Regions from separate parts of the Pigmentiphaga aceris genome, predicted to be linked through region 1. Evidence: riboswitches for the same ligand, from Rfam matches in the RefSeq annotation. Region 1 holds a riboswitch; the other holds the start of a gene.
The links. Region 1 has a riboswitch for glycine ahead of gcvT (glycine cleavage system aminomethyltransferase GcvT). Riboswitches for the same ligand answer to the same signal wherever they lie in the genome.
Positions count from the first base shown of each region.

Region 1 (5,451 bases):
GCGGGCCACCGAAACCAAACGGCACACCGAAGCGCTGGGTGGAACCGATGGCAATGTCGGCACCCCATTGGCCAGGGGCCGACAACACGGTCAGCGCCAGCAGGTCGGTTGCGCAGGCCACCACCGCGCCGCGCTCGTGCAGGGTGGCGGTCAGTGCGCGGTAGTCCACGACGCGACCCAGCGATTGCGGGTATTGCAGCAGCGCGCCGTAGCACTCGGGCACGCCCTCGGCTTCGTCACCGATCACCAGTTCGATGTCCAGGCCTTCGGCGCGCGTGCGCACCACTTCGATGGTCTGCGGATGGCAGAACTTCGACACGAAGAACACGTTGCTGCGCGACTTCGCACCACGGCGCGCCAGGGTCATGGCTTCGGCGGCAGCGGTGCCTTCGTCCAGCAGCGATGCGTTGGCGATGTCGAGCGCGGTCAGGTCGGTGACCATGGTCTGGAAGTTCAGCAGCGCTTCCAGGCGGCCTTGCGAAATTTCGGGTTGGTACGGCGTGTAGGCCGTGTACCAGGCAGGATTTTCCAGGATGTTGCGCAGGATCACCGGCGGAGTGTGAGTACCGTAGTAGCCCTGGCCGATGAAGCTGCGCAGCACGGTGTTGCGCCCGCCGATTTCAGCCAGTTCGGCCAGCACGTCGACTTCGCTGCGCGGGCCGGGCAAGGCCAGCGGCGCACGTTCGCGGATGCCGGGCGGCACGACCTGGTCGATCAGCGCGTCCAGGCTGTCTGCGCCAACGGTGGCCAGCATGCGGGCCTGTTCGTCCGCCGTGGGACCAATGTGGCGGGTGATGAATTCGGCGTGGCTTTCCAGCGTGCGCAACATGAAGGGATTCCTGCGGGAAATGATCCAGGGGTCGGATCAGGAAAAACGAATGGGGAAATACGAAAACGACGTCGAACCGACAAACCAGCGCCAGTCGAAACGCTGCTGGCGCAAGGCATACCTGCTTTGGGAGCAGAGGGTCGTAAGTTCGAAGCCATCCAGCTGCGAGCCAAGGCCCGCAGCTGGACTACGCTCAGGCGTCCAGCGAAGCCTGGTAGCTCGATGCGTCCAGCAGCTTGCTGATGTCAGCCGGATTGGCCGGCTTGATCTTGAAGATCCAGGCGGTGTACGGGGCTGCGTTCAGGGTTTCCGGGCTGTTTTCCAGCTCTTCGTTGAAGGCAACGATTTCGCCGTCAACCGGGGCGTAGATGTCGGAAGCGGCCTTGACCGACTCGACCACACCAGCGGTTTCGCCAGCCTTGAGCGTGGCACCCACTTTGACGTCGCCGACGTACACCAGGTCACCCAGCTGGTCTTGTGCGGGGTCGGTGATACCGACGACAAACACGTCACCTTCGGCGCGGACCCATTCGTGGGTGGCGGCATATTTCAGATCGGTGGGCAGATTCATGAGGTACTCCGATGGCGGCGCAGCGCTCGCCGCGCCATGGGAAAAAGGGAAAAACGGGGCTAGCGCGGCGATCAGGCCGACGCGTGGTCTACGGCAGCACCATTGCGCACAAACGGCAGTTTGCACACTTGGGCCGGGACCAATTTTCCGCGAATATCGACGTGGACAACATCACCGACTGCAACGCCTGCGGGCAGACGCGCAAAGCCGATCGACACGCCCAGCGTGGGCGACATGCTGCCGCTGGTCAGTTCACCATCACCATGCGGCGTTTCCACGCGCATGTGGGCGCGCATCACGCCACGCTCCAGCAGCTTCAGGCCATGCATGCGGCGTGTGCCGCCGAAAACTTCCAGCGCGTCGCGGCCGATGAAACGGCGCTCGGCGTCTTTGCTGTGCACGGTCCAGGTCAGGCCAGCTTCTGCCGGGAAGACCAGCTCGTCCATGTCCTGGCCATACAGATTCATGCCGGCTTCCAGACGCAGCGTGTCGCGTGCGCCCAGGCCGCAAGGCTTCACGCCAACGGCGATCAGGTCACGCCACAGCTCGGCAACTTCAGAGGCAGGCACCACGATTTCGAAACCGTCTTCACCGGTGTAGCCGGTGCGTGCCACCAGGGCCGTACCCGCTTCCACGGCCGAGAACACGCCCAGCGCGTCGGTCACGGTTTCCCAGGCCGGGCGCGCGGCCCACACCTTGGCGCGGGCCTGCGGGCCTTGCACGGCAATCATCGCCAGATCGCGGCGCGGGGTGATGGTGACGTCCCAGTTCTGTGCAGCTGCCACGCGCTGCATCCATGCGATGTCCTTGTCGGCGGTGCCGGCATTGACCACCACGCGGTAGTGCGTGGGCGTGAAGAAATACACGATCAGGTCATCGATGACCCCACCCTGCGGGTTCAGCATGCACGAGTACAAGGCCTTGCCAGGCAGGCTCAGGCGGGCCACGTCGTTGGCGATCAACAACCGCAAGTAAGCCTGGGCACGCGGACCGATGACATCGACGTTCAGCATATGCGACACGTCGAACATGCCGGCGTCACGACGCACGGTGTGGTGTTCGTCCAGTTGCGACCCATAGGCGATGGGCATGTCCCAACCGCCAAAGTCGACCATCTTGGCGCCCAGGGCGACGTGTTCTGAATGAAGCGGGGTTTGTTTCAAGGCATGCGACACGGCAACTCCAGCAAGGCAAGGGCGTATAGGGGGAATGACAGCACGTCACTGCAAGCAGTAATTCGTACTGTCTCACGCCCCTCTGTCCTTTTGCCTGAGAGTTTTCCGTCGCCCGCGTGGCGGGGGGCCGGTGTGCACCTTCGGCGGTCCCGCGACAGGCCTGGCCTGTGGGGACTCTCTCCAGAGTGCTGTCCCGTGCGAACACGGCACACGATGCGGTATTGGAGCCTGAGCGATTCTGGGCGAATTGCGCCTTCGGCGGCATGGCGGCGGGTTTCCCGGCCGCATGCGCTCTCCCGCGTGATGCGTCGACAGCGGGACGAAGAATACCAAGAAAAGCCCGGCTAGGGCAGATGGCAAACATGACACCCGCACGCAAATGTCACGCAAGGGTCACGTCAGCTTAATGTAAGGAACCCATAGTCCGGCCCTCTTACTTATTACGCGACTGGGCCAGGCGTCTCGACGACAGCAGATGCCTCGGCCCCTAACGGAGTGCCTCTTGTGACTGTGTGGATCAACGAATTTCATTACGACAATGCCAGCGCTGGTGACCAGGGCGAATTCATCGAGGTGGCTGGCGCTGCCGGCACCGACCTGACTGGCTGGTCGTTGGTCCTCTACAACGGCGGGTCAAACGTCAACGCTGCGGTGGTCTACCGCACCATCCCCTTGAGCGGCACGATGCCGGACCTGTCCAACGGCATGGGCGCACTGCGTTTCCTGCCGGGCGTCACCGACGGCATCCAGAACGGCCCTTCCGACGGTTTTGCGCTGGTCGATAGCGACAACCAAGTGGTGCAGTTTCTCAGCTACGAAGGGGTGATCACGGCTGGCGCAGGCCCGGCCAATGGCATGACCAGCACCAACGTCAGCGTCTCGGAAACCAATGCCACCGTCCCAGGCACCTCGTTGCAGCTGAGCGGCACCGGCAACCAGTACAGCGACTTCACCTGGGCCGCGTCCGCCACCAGCACACCAGACGCGCTGAACAACAACCAGAGCTTCACCGCACCCGGCCCTGACACAGCACCGCCACAGCTGATCACCACCAGCGTATCGGGCCTGCAGATCGCCGCCGACATCGTGCTGCGCGTGAACGAAGCTGTGACGCTGGACACCAGCAAGGTCCGCCTGCTGGACAACAATCAACAGACGGTGGACGCGCAGATCACGCTCGATGGTCGAAACGTGCGCATCAACCCGACCGACAATCTGGCCGGTACCCAGACTTACCAGGTCGTGCTCGACGAAGGTGCACTGACCGACACCGCCACCAATGCGTCGGCCGCAGTAACGGTCCAGGTCGAGACTGCTGCGCCGCCTGCGGAATTGCGTATTCATGCGATCCAGGGCACCGGGGCTACCAACGCCCGTAATGGTGAAATCGTCACCATCGAAGCCATCGTGTTCGGCGACTTCCAGAATGGTGACGGTGACGCCAAGCGCGATCTCGGCGGCTTCTTCATGCAGGAAGAAAAGGCCAATCACGACAGCGATGCAGCAACGTCCGAGGGCATCTTCATTTATGAAGGCTCGGGTGCCACGCAGACCAATGTGAATGTGGGTGACCGCGTGAAGGTCACCGGCACCGTCAGCGAATTCGGCGGCAAGACGCAGATCACGGCAACACAGATCAGCGTCGTGCAAGCACAGGCCGTCACGGACGTGGCAGCAGAACTTGCCGTCGAGATCAGCTTGCCGGCCAATGACGTGGTCGCCACCGCAGGCAAGTACCAGCCTGACCTGAAAGCCTACGAAAGCATGCTGGTACGCGTGACCGACAAGCTCACCATCACCGAGCAATTCGACCTTGATCGATATGGTCAGATCACGCTGACCGCGGGTGAACGCCCCTTCCAGTTCACGGCAGAAAATGCACCCAGCACCGCTGGATACGACGCGCACCTGAGGGCGATCGGTGCCAACCAGATCGTCTATGACGACGGCCTGAGCGTTCAGAACGCACCCATCGGCAACCTGGACGGTTTTGCCGGCTACAACACGGCCAATGCCCCGCGCATGGGCGACACCATCGACGGTCTGACGGGGGTATTGGACTATTTTTCCAACGCCTGGCGCGTGCGCTCGGTGGAAGACGGCAGCGTGACGGTGAACCGGGTCAACACCCGCGTGGACGAACCCGAAGATGTTGGCGGCCGCCTGAAACTGGCCGGACTGAACGTGTTGAATTACTTCACCACGCTCAATGAAAACGGCGCACAGACCGAGGTCGGCCTGGCACCGCGCGGGGCCAACAACCAGGCAGAATTCACGCGCCAGACCGACAAGCTGGTCAACACGCTGCTCAAACTCAATGCCGATGTACTCGGTCTGGTTGAAATCGAGAACAACTTCGAAGACAACGCAGCCGGCAACGCGCTGGACTACCTGGTCGACCAGTTGAACGCCAAGCTGCCAAACCCGGCCGATCATTACGCCTGGGTCGATCCCGGCAGCAAACACGTGGGCGGCGACGCCATCGCGGTGGGACTGATCTATCGACCGGCTGTCGTGAAAATCGCAGCAGGCACCACCGTCGCCAAGCTGAATGACGCCACGCTTGCCACGCTGGATGGCGGCCAGGCACTGCTGGACCAAAGCGCCCTCAATCGGGTGTTCGATGGTGAAAGCACCAGCCGCAATCCGTTGGCCGTCACCTTCGAGGAGATCGCCACCGGGGAACAGTTCACTGCCGTCGTCAGTCACCTGAAATCCAAAGGCTCGGCCACCCCGGCAGGCGGCGCTGCCAACGCGGACAATCTGGATGGTGCCGGTGCCTGGAACCACCAGCGCGAACTTGCCGTCACCGCCATCACCAAATGGCTGGCCACCAACCCTACTGGCTCCAGCGACGCCGACCAGGTATTGCTGGG
Region 1 is NZ_CP043046.1:5,245,815-5,251,265, forward strand. Features, by position in the region: gene gcvP (aminomethyl-transferring glycine dehydrogenase) at 1-829, opposite strand, end outside; gene gcvH (glycine cleavage system protein GcvH) at 1,023-1,400, opposite strand; gene gcvT (glycine cleavage system aminomethyltransferase GcvT) at 1,472-2,575, opposite strand; glycine riboswitch at 2,648-2,769, opposite strand; glycine riboswitch at 2,782-2,884, opposite strand; gene FXN63_RS22655 (ExeM/NucH family extracellular endonuclease) at 3,080-5,451, shown strand, end outside.

Region 2 (5,451 bases), 2.6 Mb from region 1:
ATCAGGGATCGGTGCGTTTGCTGTTCGAGGGCGCAGCGCTTGCCGTGCTGGTGGTGTTCCTGTTCCTGCGTGACTGGCGAGCCACCGTGGTGGTGGCGGTGGCCTTGCCGCTATCGATCATTCCGACCTTTGCACTGATGCACTGGATGGGATTCACGCTGAACATGGTGACCTTGCTGTCCCTATCCCTGGTGGTGGGGGTGGTGGTGGACGACGCCATCGTCGAAATCGAGAACATCGAACGCCATCTGCGGTCTGGCAAAACGCCGTTCGCTGCGTCGATGGATGCTGCGACCGAGATCGGGCTGGCGGTAGTCGCCACCACCTTCACCTTGATCGCCGTGTTTTTGCCGACTGCCTTCATGCCGGGCATGGCCGGACGATTTTTCGTTCAGTTCGGCTGGACGGCGGCGGGCGCGGTGTTCTTCTCGCTGGCTGTTGCCCGCTTGCTGACACCCATGATGGCGGCGTACTTGCTGCGATCGCCTGCCAAGCACGTGGCCACTGAGCCTGCGTGGGTGCGTCACTATCTGATTGCGGCGCGTTGGTGCCTGCGGCACCGTGCCATCACGGCAACGCTTGCAACGCTGCTGTTCGTCGGCTGTCTGGTGCTGGCCGTTCAATTGCCGTCTGCGTTCATTCCACCGGAGGACGATGCCCAGACGCAAGTCAGGCTGACGCTTGCGCCCGGCAGCGAGTTGCGTGACACGATTGCAATGGCCGAGCGCGCAAGGCTTTTGCTTGCGCAACAGGCTCACGTGCGCCTGGTCTACGCCGCCATCGGTGGCGGAAACACCGGAGGCGACCCGGTTGAAGCCGTGGCGGCATCTGCGTCAGATGTGCGCACCGCCGTGCTGACGCTGAACCTGACGCCGCGTACTGAGCGCAACGGTGTGCGCAAGCAGCAGATCGAACGACAACTGCGCCAGGCGCTGGCCGTACTCGCTGGCGTCAGGGTTTCGGTTGGCATGCCGGGGTCAAATGAACCTTACGTGCTGGTGCTTGGCGGGGAAGACAGTCGTGTGCTTGAACGGCACGCCTTGCAGGTCGAAAGAGAGCTGCGCGCCATTCCGGGGATCGGGGCGGTGACGTCCAGTGCCAGCCTGGTGCGGCCCGAACTGACGGTGATGCCGGACTTTGCACGGGCCGCCGACCTGGGCGTGTCGTCATCGACCATTGCTCAGACCTTGCGTGTTGCCACCGTTGGCGACTACGAACAGGAACTGGCAAAACTGAATCTGGGCGAACGGCAGGTGCCGGTGCTGGTGCGCTTGCACAACGCCGCGCGCGAAGATATCGACACGCTCAAACGCCTACCGGTGCCCGGCGCGCGTGGGCCGGTGGCCTTGGAAAACGTGGCAACGTTGGAAATCGGCAGTGGGCCGGCCGAGATCACGCGTCATGACCGCATGCGCAATATCAATATCGAGATTGAGGTCAGCGAGCGTTCGCTCAGTGAGATTGAAGATGCCGTGTTGACCTTGTCCAGCTTGCAGCAACTGCCCACAGGCGTCACGCGCAGCGTGGTGGGTGATGCCGAATCCATGAACGAACTGGCAACCGGCTTTGGCATCGCGATGCTGACCGGCGTGCTGTGCATATATATGGTGCTGGTGCTGCTGCTGAGAGACTTCGCGCAGCCAGGGACGATTCTGACGGCATTGGTGCTGGCGGTTCCCGGCGCGGTGCTGGCCTTGTTCCTGACCGGGTCGGCACTGTCTATGCCATCGATGATCGGCTTGATCATGTTGATGGGCATCGCCACGAAGAATTCGATTCTGCTGGTCGACTACATCATCATCGCGCGCCGTGAACACGGCTTGAACCGCATGGATGCCATGATCGACGCCTGCCGCAAGCGGGCACGCCCCATCGTCATGACCACGCTTGCAATGGGTGGCGGCATGGTCCCCGTGGCAATGGGGCTGATCGGCGACCCGAGTTTCCGCATGCCGATGGCAATTGTGGTGATTGGCGGCTTGATCAGCTCCACTGTACTGAGCCTGTTGGTGGTGCCAGTGGTCTACAGCTATGTGGATGACGGGATGCGATGGGTGTTCAGGCGGGGGGATGCATAAGCACCACAGGTATTACTCCCAGCGTTGTTGATACGAGAACGTCGGCAGCTTCCAGCCGAAGCGCAGCGCCAGCATGCGCATCGCAATGCCGACGACAAAGCTCAACACGGTGGTCAACTCGTGGTTCACGTCCAGCGCGCGCAAGCCCAGGAACAGGCAGCACACCACCAGCGACACACTGGCGTACAGCTCGCGCTGGAACACCACGGGCATCTGGTTGCACAGCACATCGCGCAACACCCCGCCAAAAATGCCGGTGATCATGCCGGCCATGATCACCACCGGCAGGGCGTAGTTCATGCGCAATGCAATGTCGCAGCCGATCAAGGAGAACGCCACCAGGCCCATCGCGTCCAGCGCCAGGAATAGGCGCTTGAGTCGGTGCATGTGCGGGGCCACCAGCACCGTCAGCAGGCCCGCGCTGATCACCAGCGCGATGTAGCCAGGGTGTTGTGTCCAACCGATGGGGAAGTTGCCAAGAATGACGTCGCGCACCGTGCCGCCGCCCAAGGCGGTGACAAAGGCAATGACCGCCACGCCGAACACGTCCATGTTGCGGCGTCCGGCGGCCAGCGCGCCGGACATGGCCTCGGCAGCGATGGCAACCAGATAGATGAAGGTCAGCATGCCGGCCCCCGCAGGGAAACAGGCGTGGCGATGGCAGAACGGGTGTGCAGCACAGGAGGCTCCAGGTAGGGAAGGGCGCGCGTGGCCGCGAGCCCGGTAATGCCTCTCCCCCTGTCCTTGTTACCTGAGAGTTCGAGCTGCTGCGCAGCCTGCCCCTTCGGTGGACCCGATCATGCACCAGCAGTCGGGCCGCTCTCCAGTCGGCGATCTATTTCTGCGGTCCGTTTACCTGAGCGATGATGGGAGTTTGCGCCTTCGGTGGGCGTGCTGCTGCACGCCGCTCTCCCGCAGAGAAGCTGACATTATCCACGGTCAGGGCCGGCCTGCCCAGCCCAGGACGCGCGCCCAAGTCATCTGCGCAACGCTCCGGGCCGGCATCGTCGTTATCGGCATGGCGGCTGTCAGCCGGTACTGCCGATCTGGCAACCGCAGGTCAACGGGCGCTGTCGATGATCATGCCGCCATCCGGGGTCAGGCTGTAGCCGGTCAGGAACTGCGCGTCCTTGCTGGCCAGGAACAGCACGACCGGGGCGATGTCTTGTTCGGGCGAGCCGTAACGGCCAAGCGCGTTGCTTGGTGGTGGCACGTCGGCATTGCCCCAGGTTTGCGCAACCGGCAGCACATTGTTCACCGTGATGTTGTCCGGTCCCCATTCGCGTGCGGCTGTGCGCGTGAGCGCCCGTACCGCTTCCTTGGCCATGTTGTAAGGCGCATAAGGGGGCAGACCTGAGATACCCGCCAAGGACGCAAAGTTGATGACGCGGCCCGCGCCACTGGCTTTCAAATGGGGGTGGCATGCCTGCATCATCAGCAGGTAAGAGATCGGCCCCATATCAAAATTGCGCTGCAACGTGTCAACCGACAAATCCAGTACGGAAGAAAACACCACCGATGCATCAAACGCGTTATTGACGAGGATATCGACGCCGCCGAAGGTGTCGACGACCTTTGCCACTGCGGCCTGAATCTGGCTGGCGTCGCTCGTGTCGCACACGACACCAAGTGCGACGCCGCCTGCGGCTTCAATATCCGCGACGACACGGTCGACATTTGCCGGCGTGTACGACAGCACCGCTACCTTTGCACCTTCAGCGGCAAACAACTCCGCCGTGGCGCGGCCGATGCCACGGCCGGCTCCGGTGACGATCGCGATTTTTCCTTCGAGACGAGACATGATGCGTTCCTTACTTGAATGTGGATAGAACCGCAGGGGCGGTGGGTGCATAGGCTGCCGGTACGTCGCGGGCGGCGTTCTGGGTCAGAAACGATGCGCTCAGCAATAGCAAACCGATGAATGCAGGCAGTGCCCCCTTGGGTTTGCGCGCACCGACATGCGCGAGTGCCGCCAATACCAAGTGATAAAACATGCCGGCATAAGCGAGCTCACTGAGCGCCACGTTGAATCGCGACAGCACCGCCACCGGGGCCGCAATTTTCACGATGATCAGAAACGGCACCAGGTAGGCGGGATACCCCAGCTTGGCTATTTCCAATCGCACCCAATCGCTTTTGCTCAGATATAAAAAAGCAGAGATGAAGAACGGCAGGCATAAAAATGCAGTGCTGATCCAGTATGTGTAAATAGCAGTCATTGGTTATTTCTGGGTGATTTTTATATCGACGGTGCCCAGAATGTCGCCTAAGATTAAAGTGCGCAAGTAGGATGAATTAATAGGGCTTGGTATGGAAAAGCAGACTAATGGAAGTCAGGTTGATCAGGTTCCCCCAAATACGGCAGGGCCAGCGAAAAGGGATGACGTAAACATGCATGAGGAAATGCGCCGGGCGTTTTCCTTGCTGTCGGGTAAATGGAAGCTGGAAATAATGTGGCTACTGAATCAACGCATGTATCGCTTCGGTGAGCTACGCAAAGCCATCCCTGGCGTTACTCAGCACATGCTGACCGCCCAGTTGCGTGAGCTGGAAGCCGATGGATTGGTATCGCGCACCGTGTTCGCAGAAGTGCCGCCGCGTGTGGAATATGAGATTACCGCCAAGGCGCGCGGGCTTGGCCCTACCATGGAGGCGCTGACAGTGTGGTGGAATGAATATGGAAAAACGGTGCCGGTGAAGCCAGGCGCGCGCGGTAGAAAGGCTAAGGGGATTTAGCCTTTATTTGCGGTGGGTATGGCTGCGGATAAATCGGAAATATGCACCATCAATGCCCGCACGCCATAAAGCATGGGATATTGCTCCAGCACCGGACGCCATCGTGCAGATTCCAACAGCGCTTGCCATACTGGTTCAAGCTCGTTTGGCTCGGCAGTCTGGTTTTTCACAAGTTTGTCGGCGAATGCCAAACTGGCCTCGCTGGACAGCAATTGCATTCGGCTGGCAGCGTTAAGCAGTCGTGGTGCCGCTTCAGCAGGACCGTCACAGCAATACAGCACGTCGTTGGCCAAGTCCGATTCGTCGGTGCTCAGTGCGGCCAATGATGCCCCAGTGATGCGTACGTCGCCCTGCTGGGTGGCAAACGTGTAAACCGTGTCGCGTGCTGCACTTGCCAGCAGTTGCAGGCCGCGCAGCAGGCGCGGGAAGTCGGTGGTGGCAGCGTCGACCGAGGCTTTCACTTCCACCAGCAGGCACACGTCCCAAGTGTGTTCATCATTGCCTGCGGTCTGACTCAGCAAGACGGCATCCCACTCGCTTTTGGCGCGCTCGGTGTTGCCTGGGATAGAGGCCGGTACCCGCAGCGAGGTGACGACGCGGTAGGTGGTACCCGTGTCAGTGGCGGCGTCAGTGTTGG
Region 2 is NZ_CP043046.1:2,643,565-2,649,015, forward strand. Features, by position in the region: gene FXN63_RS11520 (efflux RND transporter permease subunit) at 1-2,078, shown strand, start outside; gene FXN63_RS11525 (trimeric intracellular cation channel family protein) at 2,091-2,705, opposite strand; glycine riboswitch at 2,913-3,003, opposite strand; gene FXN63_RS11530 (SDR family NAD(P)-dependent oxidoreductase) at 3,139-3,879, opposite strand; gene FXN63_RS11535 (DoxX family protein) at 3,890-4,297, opposite strand; gene FXN63_RS11540 (winged helix-turn-helix transcriptional regulator) at 4,389-4,814, shown strand; gene FXN63_RS11545 (3-deoxy-D-arabino-heptulosonate 7-phosphate synthase) at 4,811-5,451, opposite strand, start outside.
Region 2: it holds a riboswitch for glycine, as region 1 does, so the genes downstream of both, FXN63_RS11525 (trimeric intracellular cation channel family protein) here and gcvT (glycine cleavage system aminomethyltransferase GcvT) in region 1, are expected to answer to the same signal.